DNA from 3 places in the Pseudomonas imrae genome. Region 2 is predicted to be linked to each of the others. Evidence: predicted binding sites of a transcription regulator. Region 2 holds the regulator's gene; each other region holds the start of a gene.
What was found. Region 2 encodes FliA, which starts transcription of late flagellar genes. Its sites were predicted from a motif close to CTAAAGTTTNNNNNNNNNNNGCCGNTAA; they were not measured.

Region 1 (4,175 bases), 1.8 Mb from region 2:
TGCCTTGTCCTGCATTGAAATGACAGGCGCCGGAGTGGGTTCGCTGCGCAAGAAGTTTTTCCACGATGGCAACGTCGTGGTGGAGCAGCTCAACAGCTATGATGCCCAGAACATGCAAATGACCTGGACGACGATCTACAACACACTGGGTGTGGCTCGACTGTGGGCCGCAATGAGGGTCGAGTCGATCGGGCCAAACCATGCCAGCGCGACCTGGACCATCATGGCCGAGCCCGTCGATGCAAGCGACGCGCTCGGATTTGAACAGTTCATTCGTACCTTCGCCGAAAGCGCACTGAATAACGTACGCCTGTTACTTGCCTGACAGCTAGGACGGGGTGAAGGAAAAAACCTGCACCCCGTTGAAGGTCAGATCTTGAAGCTGTCTACCAACTGCTTCAGGCGATTGGCTTGCTGCGACAGAGCATCACAGTCCTTCAAGGTTTCGTTGAGATTGACCACGCCCTGCTGGTTGAGCAGATTGATCTGGTTGATGTCGACATTGAGCGTCTCCACCACGGCCGTCTGCTCCTCGGTGGCTGCGGCCACTGATTGGTTCATCCCGTCGATCTCGACGATTCGCTGGGTCACACTGACCAGGCGCGCACCCGCCTGATTGGCCACTTCGACGCTTTCTTCGCTGGATGCCTGGCTGGCATTCATCGTGGTCACGGCCTCACGCGAGCCGATTTGCAGCGAAGTAATCATTTTATGAATCTCCTCTGCCGACTCTTGGGTGCGATGCGCCAAATTGCGCACCTCATCGGCGACTACCGCAAATCCGCGACCCGCTTCACCAGCACGGGCAGCCTCAATCGCGGCATTCAAAGCCAACAGGTTGGTTTGCTGGGAGATACCTTTGATCACATCAAGAATGTGGCCAATGTTGTCGGTGCTGGCATTCAGGGTTTCTATCTGAGTGCAGGACAGGCTGATTTTCTCTGACAACTGCGACATCGCCCGAATGGTTTGCTCGACGACTTGGCGGCCGTCATCTGCCTGCTCACTGGCACCACTGGCGTGTTGAGAAGCATCTGCTGCGTTACGAGCGATTTCCTGGGTGGCGGCACCCAGTTCGTTAATCGCGGCAGCAACGCTGTTGGTGCGAGCGCTCTGCTCGTCAGAGCCGATAATCGAAGCGTTGGATGATGCCATCACGCGCTGGGAAAGATCATGTACATGGCGGGTTGCCGAAGATACTTCGCTGATGGATGCATGAATACGCTCGACAAACTGGTTGAAAGCACCACCCAATTCACCAAATTCGTCTTTGCTTTCTACGACGAGGCGCCGAGTCAGGTCGCCTTCACCTTGAGCAATGTCCTGCATCGCACGGCCCATAGTGATCAATGGGCGCATCAACACCTGAATAAGCAGGCTCAGCAATACCGCAATCGCCGCAACCGCGATGAACATTGCGATCAAGGCTGACGTACGGAATTTCCCCAATGGAGCGTAGGCTTTGTCTTTATCGATCGACAAACCAATGTACCAATCTGCGTTCGGCAAACCGCTGATCGGAGTAAAGGACAGGATACGATCCTGTCCCTTGAAGACCACATCCTGATTAACCTTCTCGATACGAACGGCCGTGCCAGGATAGATATCCTTGAGGTTCTTCATCACCTGGTCCTGGTCAGGGCTAACAATCACTTGCCCGTCACCACTGACCAGAAAGGCATGGCCTATGCCACCGAAATCTACCGAGTTGATGATCTGTACCAAGGTTTGCAAGCTCAGGTCACCGCCTGCGACACCGAGCAGCTCACCATTTTTCTTGACCGGCATGGCGATAGTCACAATCAAGCCACCCACGGCGGCCATATAGGGCGGTGTGAGCATTGGCTTGCCAGCAGCAACCGCCTGCTTGTACCACGGACGCTGACGTGGGTCGTAGTCATCAGGCATTTTTGCGTCAGGGCGCTGGGTAAACACACCGTTGGTTTGACCAACGTAGGTGAACTGGAAGTTTGACGTGAATGCCGGCTGATCGACCAAACCCGGCAGATCGGCGCCGCTGCCTTGATGAGCAAAGTTTTGCGCCAGGCTTTCCAGAACCAAGATGCGACCACTGAGCCAGTTTTGTACGCTACTGGCCGTTAGGTCACCGGATTGCTCAATGGATGACTCCAGGTTTTGCTTGATGGTGCTGCGCTGCAGGTAATCGTTGTACAGCGTGAATAACGCGAAGGCTAAAACCACAACGCCTGACGCGGCCAACAGAATTTTATGACTGAACTTGAGATTCATTTCATCGACTTCTTTTTGCCTGATGGTGGGTGGGCGTGCCGGATGCAACATTCCATGTAGTGTCATAGGCGGACTCTTCGACCGCTCTATTTCGGTGCGCGCATGGCTCTTCAGGCTTTCGGCCAAGTCGGGATAAAGCTTAGGAATTTATTGGGCCGATGCTCTCATTATGTAAGAAAGTGACCAGTGGTTGCGCAGGACTGTAGGACATAGGTAACCAGCCCCTGAACGACAAAACCCCCGCCTGCGTTAGCAGACGGGGGTTTCGGAATTTGATCTTGACGATGACCTACTCTCACATGGGGAAACCCCACACTACCATCGGCGATGCATCGTTTCACTGCTGAGTTCGGGATGGGATCAGGTGGTTCCAATGCTCTATGGTCGTCAAGAAATTCTGTGACCAGACCGTTGCGTTCACAACGTGCTGGTGAAAATCATGGACTTCTACATAAACAAAACCCCATCTGCTTTCGCAAATGGGGTTTCGGAATTTAATCTTGACGATGACCTACTCTCACATGGGGAAACCCCACACTACCATCGGCGATGCATCGTTTCACTACTGAGTTCGGGATGGGATCAGGTGGTTCCAATGCTCTATGGTCGTCAAGAAATTCGGGTACTGAGTCGTGACCAGATGGCCTCGCTTCAGCAAATTGGGTATGTGACAGCGTTCGGTGTTTTGTGAGCGCAAACTTTCGGTTTGTATCGTCTTCACACACCGCAATCTGATGCTCTTTCGAGTACTCAAATTGCTTGGGTGTTATATGGTCAAGCCTCACGGGCAATTAGTATTGGTTAGCTCAACGCCTCACAGCGCTTACACACCCAACCTATCAACGTCGTAGTCTTCGACGGCCCTTCAGGGAACTCAAGGTTCCAGTGAGATCTCATCTTGAGGCTAGTTTCCCGCTTAGATGCTTTCAGCGGTTATCTATTCCGAACATAGCTACCCGGCAATGCCACTGGCGTGACAACCGGAACACCAGAGGTTCGTCCACTCCGGTCCTCTCGTACTAGGAGCAGCCCCTCTCAAATCTCAAACGTCCACGGCAGATAGGGACCGAACTGTCTCACGACGTTCTAAACCCAGCTCGCGTACCACTTTAAATGGCGAACAGCCATACCCTTGGGACCGGCTTCAGCCCCAGGATGTGATGAGCCGACATCGAGGTGCCAAACACCGCCGTCGATATGAACTCTTGGGCGGTATCAGCCTGTTATCCCCGGAGTACCTTTTATCCGTTGAGCGATGGCCCTTCCATACAGAACCACCGGATCACTAAGACCTACTTTCGTACCTGCTCGACGTGTCTGTCTCGCAGTCAAGCGCGCTTTTGCCTTTATACTCTACGACCGATTTCCGACCGGTCTGAGCGCACCTTCGTACTCCTCCGTTACTCTTTAGGAGGAGACCGCCCCAGTCAAACTACCCACCATACACTGTCCTCGATCCGGATAACGGACCTGAGTTAGAACCTCAAAGTTGCCAGGGTGGTATTTCAAGGTTGGCTCCACGCGAACTGGCGTCCACGCTTCAAAGCCTCCCACCTATCCTACACAAGCAAATTCAAAGTCCAGTGCAAAGCTATAGTAAAGGTTCACGGGGTCTTTCCGTCTAGCCGCGGATACACTGCATCTTCACAGCGATTTCAATTTCACTGAGTCTCGGGTGGAGACAGCGCCGCCATCGTTACGCCATTCGTGCAGGTCGGAACTTACCCGACAAGGAATTTCGCTACCTTAGGACCGTTATAGTTACGGCCGCCGTTTACCGGGGCTTCGATCAAGAGCTTCGCGTTAGCTAACCCCATCAATTAACCTTCCGGCACCGGGCAGGCGTCACACCCTATACGTCCACTTTCGTGTTTGCAGAGTGCTGTGTTTTTAATAAACAGTCGCAGCGGCCTGGTATCTTCGAC
Region 2 (4,175 bases):
GCCGGTTGCCTACCTGACCGACGGGCCGCGGATCCCGGATGATTTGCATCTGCCGCGCCGACATCAGCTGGTCAGCCGGGCCGTCAGCGTGCAAATGCAGGAAGAACCCAGTGAGGAAGCGATGGCCGACATGTTCGCAGACCTCTACCACAGCCCGGCCCGACGGGTCGGCTGAGGGCTAAATGAATACAGTGAAGTGTACCTACATTGATGGTCAGCAAGCTTTGCGCGCGACCACCCTATGTAGCCTGCGTCTAAGCAAGACAAGGTGAAAGAAAGCACATGGGCAGCATGCATCCCGTACAGGTGATCGCGGTGACCGGCGGCAAAGGTGGCGTCGGGAAAACTAACGTGTCAGTGAATTTGTCCCTGGCCCTGGCAGAGCTTGGCCGACGTGTCATGCTGATGGATGCCGACCTGGGACTGGCGAACGTTGACGTTCTGCTGGGACTGACGCCCAAACATACTCTGGCTGATGTCATTGAGGGCCGCTGTGAGCTGCGCGACGTGCTGTTGCAGGGGCCGGGCGGGATTCGCATCGTTCCGGCGGCGTCGGGTACCCAGAGCATGGTCCATCTGAGTCCGGCGCAGCACGCAGGCCTGATCCAGGCCTTCAGTGATATCGGCGACAACCTCGACGTGCTGGTGATCGACACCGCCGCTGGGATCGGTGAATCGGTAGTCAGCTTCGTGCGCGCAGCCCAGGAAGTATTGCTGGTGGTGTGCGACGAGCCTACCTCGATCACCGACGCCTATGCGCTGATCAAATTGCTTAACCGCGACTACGGCATGAATCGTTTCCGGGTGTTGGCGAACATGGCCCAGAGCCCGCAGGAAGGGCGCAACCTGTTCGCCAAGTTGACCAAGGTCACTGATCGCTTCCTCGATGTCGCCTTACAATATGTCGGTGCAGTGCCCTACGACGAGTGTGTACGCAAGGCTGTGCAAAAGCAGCGTGCGGTCTACGAAGCGTTCCCTCGTTCCAAATGCGCGTTGGCGTTCAAGGCCATTGCCCAGAAGGTCGATACCTGGCCGCTGCCCGCCAATCCCCGTGGGCATCTGGAATTTTTCGTCGAGCGATTGGTGCATCAGACGAGTGCAGGACCGGTGCTATGACAGCCAGCGGCTACAACCTTTACAAGAAGTCGGCACGTGACAGTCAAGGCGAGTTGATCGAGCGCTATGCGCCTCTGGTCAAGCGCATTGCCTATCACTTGCTGGCGCGCTTGCCCGCCAGCGTCCAGGTCGAAGACCTGATCCAGGCGGGCATGATCGGCCTGCTCGAAGTGTCGACCAAGTACGACGCGAGCAAAGGCGCGAGTTTCGAGACGTACGCGGGAATTCGTATCCGCGGGGCGATGCTCGATGAAGTGCGTAAAGGTGATTGGGCGCCGCGTTCGGTACACCGCAATACCCGGATGGTCAGTGATGCCATTCGCTCAATTGAAGCAAAAACCGGTCGCGACGCTAAAGATCATGAAGTTGCGGCCGAACTCCAATTGAGTCTCGATGATTACTACGGGATTTTGAACGATACCTTGGGCAGCCGCTTGTTCAGTTTCGACGACCTGTTGCAGGACGGCGAACACGAAGGGTTGCACGAGGACGGCGCGAGTGCCCATCTCGAACCGTCGCGCGATCTGGAGGACGAACGTTTCCAGAGTGCGTTGGCGGACGCGATTGCCAATCTGCCAGAGCGTGAGCGGCTGGTGTTGGCGCTGTACTACGACGAAGAGCTGAACCTCAAGGAAATCGGTGAGGTCCTGGGTGTCAGCGAGTCGCGGGTCAGCCAGTTGCACAGCCAATGCGCGGCCCGTTTGCGCGGGCGTTTGGGAGAATGGCGCGCGCGCTGACAGGCAGTGTGGGGACACTGTGAACGACACCGTCCGGGCGCTAGGCCTGGACGGGGTTGGCCTGTGGTGCGACCCCCTGCAGTCCTTTTTGTGGAATACCTGTTGAATGAAATGGCGCGCCCAGGTGCTGGACGCGTTTAAGACTGCTTGGAGGTCGAATTGGACAAGAACATGAAAATCCTCATCGTTGATGACTTCTCAACGATGCGGCGGATCATAAAAAACCTGTTGCGTGACCTTGGGTTCACTAACACGGTCGAGGCGGATGACGGTACGACGGCGATTCCGATCCTCAACAGCGGCAGCATCGACTTTCTGGTAACCGACTGGAACATGCCGGGCATGACCGGCATCGATTTGCTGCGCCATGTGCGCGCTGATGAAAAGCTGCGCAGCCTGCCGGTGTTGATGGTGACCGCCGAAGCCAAGCGTGAACAGATCATCGAAGCCGCCCAGGCCGGGGTCAACGGTTACGTGGTCAAGCCATTCACTGCAGTGGCCTTGAAAGAGAAGATCGAGAAGATCTTTGAACGCATCAACGGTTGATGCCGCCACGGGGGAGCTATGGAGCATAAAGAAATCTCGCAGGGCGATTTTGAATCGACCCTGAAAAAACACGCTCACCAGTTGGTCGACAGCCTGGAAAAAGGCCAGTTCGGCGACGCGGTGCAGTTGATCCATGAGCTCAATCAGACCCGCGACCGCGGCCTGTACCAGGAAGTGGGCAAGCTCACGCGTGAGTTGCACAGTGCGATCGTCAATTTCCAGATCGACCCGCGCATGCCCCAGGCCGAAGAAATCTCGCAGATCACCGACGCCACCGAGCGCCTGTCCTATGTGGTCCGGCTGACTGAAGCTGCGGCCAACCGCACCATGGACCTGGTGGAAAACGCCACGCCTTTGGTCAACGGCATGGCCGCCGAGGCCAAGCTGCTGAGCGCGGACTGGGGCCGCTTCATGCGCCGGGAAGTGGGGGCCGAGGAGTTTCGTGAACTGGCTCGCCGGGTCGACGGTTTTCTGTCGCGCAGCGAGCAGGAAAACCGCACGGTTTCCAGCAACCTCAACGATATTCTACTTGCCCAGGATTACCAGGACCTCACCGGCCAGGTGATCAAGCGGGTGACCCAGTTGGTCACCGAAGTGGAGAGCAACCTGCTCAAGTTGGTGCTGATGGCCGGCCAGGTCGATCGTTTTGCCGGCATCGAACATGACCGCGCAGCGATCCTCTCGGAAAAAGATCCACAAAAACATCTCGCCAAGGGTGAAGGTCCGCAGATTCATGCCGATAAACGTGAAGACGTTATGTCAGGTCAGGATGACGTAGATGACTTGTTATCCAGTTTAGGCTTCTAAGGAGCACACCATGAGCTTCGGCGCCGATGAAGAAATCCTTCAGGATTTCCTTGTAGAGGCCGGCGAAATTCTAGAGCAACTGTCCGAACAACTGGTCGAGCTGGAAAGCCGGCCAGATGATGCGAACCTGCTCAATGCAATTTTTCGCGGTTTTCACACTGTAAAAGGGGGCGCCGGCTTCCTCCAGCTGCATGAGTTGGTGGAGTGCTGTCACATTGCCGAGAACGTGTTCGACATCCTGCGCAAGGGTGAACGGCACGTCGACTCTGAATTGATGGACGTGATCCTGGAAGCGCTGGACGCGGTCAACGGCATGTTCACCGAGGTGCGTGAACGCGCACCCGTCACCGCCGCGACCCCGGAACTGTTGGCTGCCCTGGCGCGTCTGGCGGAGCCTGCCGATGTCAGCGCAACCGCGGTGGTCGAAACAGCGCCCGAGCCGGTCGCCGAACCTGAGGCGGATGTCACTGACAGCGAGTTCGAGCAACTGCTGAACTCCCTCAACGCAGTCAAGGCCGAGGCCCAAGCGCCCAAGGCGGCCGCGCCGGCGATGGTGCCCACGACCGAAGACATTACCGACGCCGAGTTCGAGTCGTTGCTCGACCAACTGCACGGTAAAGGCCAGTTTGCTCCTGAAGCCGTGACTGCTGCGCCTGCGCCAGTCGAACCTGCTGCCCCCGTCAGCACTGACATCACCGACGACGAATTCGAAGCGTTGCTGGATCAGTTGCATGGCAAAGGCTCGTTTGCCGTCGACGCTTTGCCGGCGGTCGCTGCCGCTGTTGTTGCACCTGCTGCGCCGACGCCCGCCGTGGCATCGGCTGCTGACGGCCTGATCACCGACCACGAATTCGAGTCGTTGCTGGACGAGTTGCACGGCAAGGGCAAGTTTTCCGAAGTGCCCCCGGTCACGGCCACCTCGGCCGCTGTCGCCACGCCGCCACCGGTTGCCGCCAAGGCTGCGGCACC
Region 3 (4,175 bases), 1.3 Mb from region 2:
TCAGCAGCTCGGGCTCACGGGCGCGGCCTGCATCTTCCCAGGCCAACTGGCCTCGGGCTATGTCGGGGATATCTGCCAAAGTGGTATCGCGCTGGAAATGGTCGATGAAATACCTGACGTACTCACCCACCAACACCGCACCGAAGTGCGCCTGCAACTGTTCGGCCAGCCAGCTTTTACCGCTGGACTCGGGGCCGGCCATCACCAAGACCTTCATGTGCGCAGTGCCGGATCTGCGTGCCATGCACGCCAGCCTTGCACCGCAATCACCGTGAACAGGGCATAGAGTGCGGCTGTGAGGTACAGGCCTTTGTAGAGGAACAGGCCGACAAAAATCACATCGACGACGATCCATAACGGCCAGCATTGCACGCGTTTTTGCGCCATCCACATTTGTGCCACCAGGCTGAAACCGGTCAACGCCGCGTCGAGCCAGGGTTGTGCCGCGTCAGTCCAGTGCGCCATGGCGGCGCCCAGCATCAGGCTGCCCATTGCCCCGACACCGAGGCTCAGCAGTATGGATGGAGTGCTGAGACTGGTGACTTCGCGGCCCTGCCGGACCTCGCCGGCACGCGTCCACTGCCACCAGCCATAGACTTGCAGAGCGGCATAGATCACTTGCAGCAGCATGTCGGAATACAGCTTTACTTCGAAGAAAATCCAAGTGTACAGCAACACCATGACCAGACCGATGGGCCAGCACCAGGGGTTCTGCTTGACCGTCAGCCAGACGGCAATCACCCCCAGCACGGCGGCAAACAGTTCAAGCCCGGACATGGGATTCCTTGGAAGAGTCGAAGAGGAGGGCGATTGTAACCAACCGCCCGGACAAAATCTTGCAACGATTAGCGTGTGACGCCCCGGCGATCAAACCTTGAACTGGCGTAGCAAACCGTTCAGTTCTTCGCTCAAGTCCTTCAAATGATCGCTGGCCGCGCTCGATTGTTGCGCCGCCAGCGCGGTGCTCTGGGACAGGCCGGCTGCCTGGGTCACGTTCTGATTGATGTCTTCGACCACATGCGCCTGTTGCAGGGTGGCGCTCGCAATCGAGGCATTCAGGCCGTTGAGGTTGCGCAAGGCCTGACCGATGGCAGTGAGGCTGGCACCCGCCTGGCCCGCTTGCTCAATGGTCAGTTGCGAGGCCTGGTGGCTATCGCTGATCACCTTGACTGCGGCTTCGGAATGACCTTGCAGGCGCTCGATCATGCTCTGGATTTCGGCGGTGGACTTTTGTGTACGTTGGGCCAGCAGCCGCACTTCGTCAGCCACCACGGCAAAACCCCGGCCTTGTTCGCCGGCCCGGGCGGCTTCGATGGCAGCGTTGAGTGCCAGCAGGTTGGTCTGGTCGGCAATCGAGCGGATCACTTCGAGTACACCACCAATTTGTGTGCTTTCGCTGGAGAGGGTACGGATCACCTCCACTGCCTGAGTGATGGTGGCGGACAGCGAGTCGATCTGCTGCAGGCTGCCATCGATATTGACCTGGCCTTGTTCGGCCTGGGCCTGGGCGTCGCGCATTTCACTGGCCGCATGTTCGGCATTTTTTGCGACGTCCTGCACGCCGTAGGTCACTTCATTGATCGCGGTGGCCACCAACTCCATCTGCTGGGACTGCTGCTGGCTGCGAGCATGGGCCTGGCTGGCATTGCTGCCCAGCTCCGTCGATGATTGGCCCAAGGCATTGGCGCAGGTCTGCAACTGGCTGACCACGCTGCGCAACTTGGCGGTGAAGCTGTTGAAGTGGCGGGACAGTTGGGTGACTTCGTCCTGGCCGTGAGTATCTAGACTGCGTGTCAGATCACTCTCGCCGCTGGCGATGTTGGCCATGGCATTCACTGCTTCTTGCAGCGGGCGCACGATACTGCGGGCGATCAGGACCACCAGCAGGGTCATGATCAGGGCAATGCCGAGACCAATAATCGAGGCCTTCCACATCTGGATACGAAACTCAGCCTGCACATCATCGACATACACGCCGGAGCCGATGATCCAGCCCCAAGGCTTGAACAGCTGGATATAGGAGGTTTTCGCCACGGGCGCATCCGCGCCGGGTTTGGGCCAGCGATAGTCGACCATGCCAGCGCCCTGGGCCTTGGCCAGGCTGACAAATTCGTTGAACACCGCAAAGCCGTCCGGATCACGAATGGCCGAGAGATTTTGGCCATCGAGTTTGGGGTTGGCCGGGTGCATGATCATTACTGGTGTCAGGTCATTGATCCAGAAATAGTCATCGAGGTCATAACGCAGCCCGCGCACTACGCCCAAGGCTTGTTTCTGGGCTGCGTCACGGGTAAGTACGCCGGTGGTTTCGAGGTTGTGATAAAAATTCAGAATCCCACTGGCGGTTTCCACGACATGCCGGGTCTGCTGGCTCTTGGCCTGGTACAGGTCATTGTGGATCTGCTTGAGCATCAGCAAACCCAGGGTAAGCAACATCAACACGGCGACTATCAGGATCAACCAAAGGCGCCGGCTGATCGACATATTGCGCAAACTGTTCATTGTCTTGTCACTCCGCGTTCTTATATTTTTGGTGTCGCGTTGCTGGGCCAGTGATAACGCAAAGCGAAATTCGGGCTTGTCTGATAGGCTTTCGGCCCGGAATCAAAAAACCTGAGCCCTGCCTGATTTTTCACGAAATTTTTGCAGTCCAGCCTTGATCCTGCGCGCTGATTCCTGAGCGTGCTCATCGTTAGTGAACATCGAAAAAATATCAACGAGGCATGCTGACGCATGACCTTTTGGGGGAATAATGGATCTTTGGACCGCCTTTCAGGCATTGATACTTGGAGTTGTCGAAGGGCTGACGGAGTTTTTGCCGATCTCCAGTACCGGTCACCAGATCATCGTCGCCGACTTGCTCAACTTCGGTGGCGAGCGCGCCATGGCATTCAACATCATCATTCAACTGGGCGCCATTCTGGCGGTGGTCTGGGAGTTTCGACGCAAGATCATCGACGTGGTGGTGGGGTTGCCCACCCAGCGTAACGCCCAGCGCTTTACGACCAACCTGCTGATTGCCTTTATGCCGGCGGTAGTGCTGGGGGTGATTTTTGCCGACCTGATCCACGAATATCTGTTTAACCCGATCACCGTGGCCACGGCGCTGGTGGTGGGTGGTGTGGTCATGTTGTGGGCCGAACGCCGCGAGCATGAAGTCCATGCTCAAAGCGTCGATGACATCACCTGGAAAGACGCGTTGAAAGTGGGCTTTGCTCAATGCCTGGCGATGATCCCAGGGACTTCACGTTCTGGCTCGACCATCATTGGCGGCCTGTTGTTCGGCCTGTCGCGCAAGACCGCGACGGAGTTTTCGTTCTTCCTGGCGATGCCGACGATGGTCGGTGCGGCGGTGTATTCGGGCTACAAGTATGGCGACCTGTTCCAACCAGCGGATCTGCCGGTGTTTGCCGTCGGCTTTGTGACCTCGTTCATCTTCGCAATGATCGCTGTCCGGGGCTTGCTCAAGTTCATCGCCAGCCACAGCTATGCCGCTTTTGCCTGGTACCGCATTGCCTTCGGCTTGTTGATCCTTGCCACCTGGCAGTTCGGCTGGATTGACTGGACGGCGGCCGAGGGATGATGAGCATGAACGAAAATGCTATCCAGCATCTGCGCTTCAAGGTGCTGGTGTTTGTGCTGTTGTGTGCCGTGCCGTTGTTCGGCACGGCGCTGCTCGGGTATCGCGGGACGTCGTTGATCCCGCTGACGGCCTATGGGATTGTCAGTGTGCTCACGTTTTTGCTGTATTGGAGTGACAAGCGCAAGGCCCAGAGCGACAGCTGGCGTACGCCAGAGAAAGTCCTCCACGCCCTGGAACTGGCCGGCGGCTGGCCGGGTGGGCTGGTGGCGCAACAAGTGTTTCGCCACAAGACACGCAAGGTCTCCTACCAGATGGTGTTCTGGGCGATCGTGTTGCTGCACCAGGTCTTCTGGATCGATCAACTGTTTCTCGGTGGCACGCTGCTCTCAATGTTCTAGCCTGAGCCCGATCTGCGTGCGTTTGGGCAGTTTGGCCACCACCAGTTGATGGGAGCGCTGCAACAACTCGCGCAACTCTTCACCGCCCAGCGGATAAGGCGTCTGCATGATGATCCACTGGGCCCGTGCCAGATACGGTGCTGGGTGGATTCCCGGGCGGTCCACATGGCCGAGAAACAGTTCCTTGTCGACCT

Region 1: a site for FliA is predicted at 2,366-2,393, ahead of OQ460_RS00610 (methyl-accepting chemotaxis protein). Genes of this name have one in related genera too.
Region 3: a site for FliA is predicted at 2,591-2,618, ahead of OQ460_RS11165 (methyl-accepting chemotaxis protein). Genes of this name have one in related genera too.

What each region holds. Positions count from the first base shown of each region.
Region 1 covers NZ_CP110853.2:126,728-130,902, reverse strand. The annotation lists gene OQ460_RS00615 (SRPBCC family protein) at 1-325, shown strand, start outside; gene OQ460_RS00610 (methyl-accepting chemotaxis protein) at 370-2,250, opposite strand; rRNA gene rrf (5S ribosomal RNA) at 2,527-2,642, opposite strand; rRNA gene rrf (5S ribosomal RNA) at 2,749-2,864, opposite strand; rRNA gene OQ460_RS00595 (23S ribosomal RNA) at 3,021-4,175, opposite strand, start outside.
Region 2 covers NZ_CP110853.2:3,756,914-3,761,088, reverse strand. The annotation lists gene flhF (flagellar biosynthesis protein FlhF) at 1-175, shown strand, start outside; gene fleN (flagellar synthesis regulator FleN) at 283-1,116, shown strand; gene fliA (RNA polymerase sigma factor FliA) at 1,113-1,853, shown strand; gene OQ460_RS16970 (chemotaxis response regulator CheY) at 2,025-2,399, shown strand; gene OQ460_RS16965 (protein phosphatase CheZ) at 2,418-3,206, shown strand; gene OQ460_RS16960 (chemotaxis protein CheA) at 3,217-4,175, shown strand, end outside.
Region 3 covers NZ_CP110853.2:2,488,697-2,492,871, forward strand. The annotation lists gene OQ460_RS11155 (AAA family ATPase) at 1-217, opposite strand, end outside; gene pnuC (nicotinamide riboside transporter PnuC) at 214-777, opposite strand; gene OQ460_RS11165 (methyl-accepting chemotaxis protein) at 868-2,502, opposite strand; gene OQ460_RS11170 (undecaprenyl-diphosphate phosphatase) at 2,753-3,583, shown strand; gene OQ460_RS11175 (DUF1294 domain-containing protein) at 3,589-3,981, shown strand; gene OQ460_RS11180 (MmcQ/YjbR family DNA-binding protein) at 3,970-4,175, opposite strand, start outside.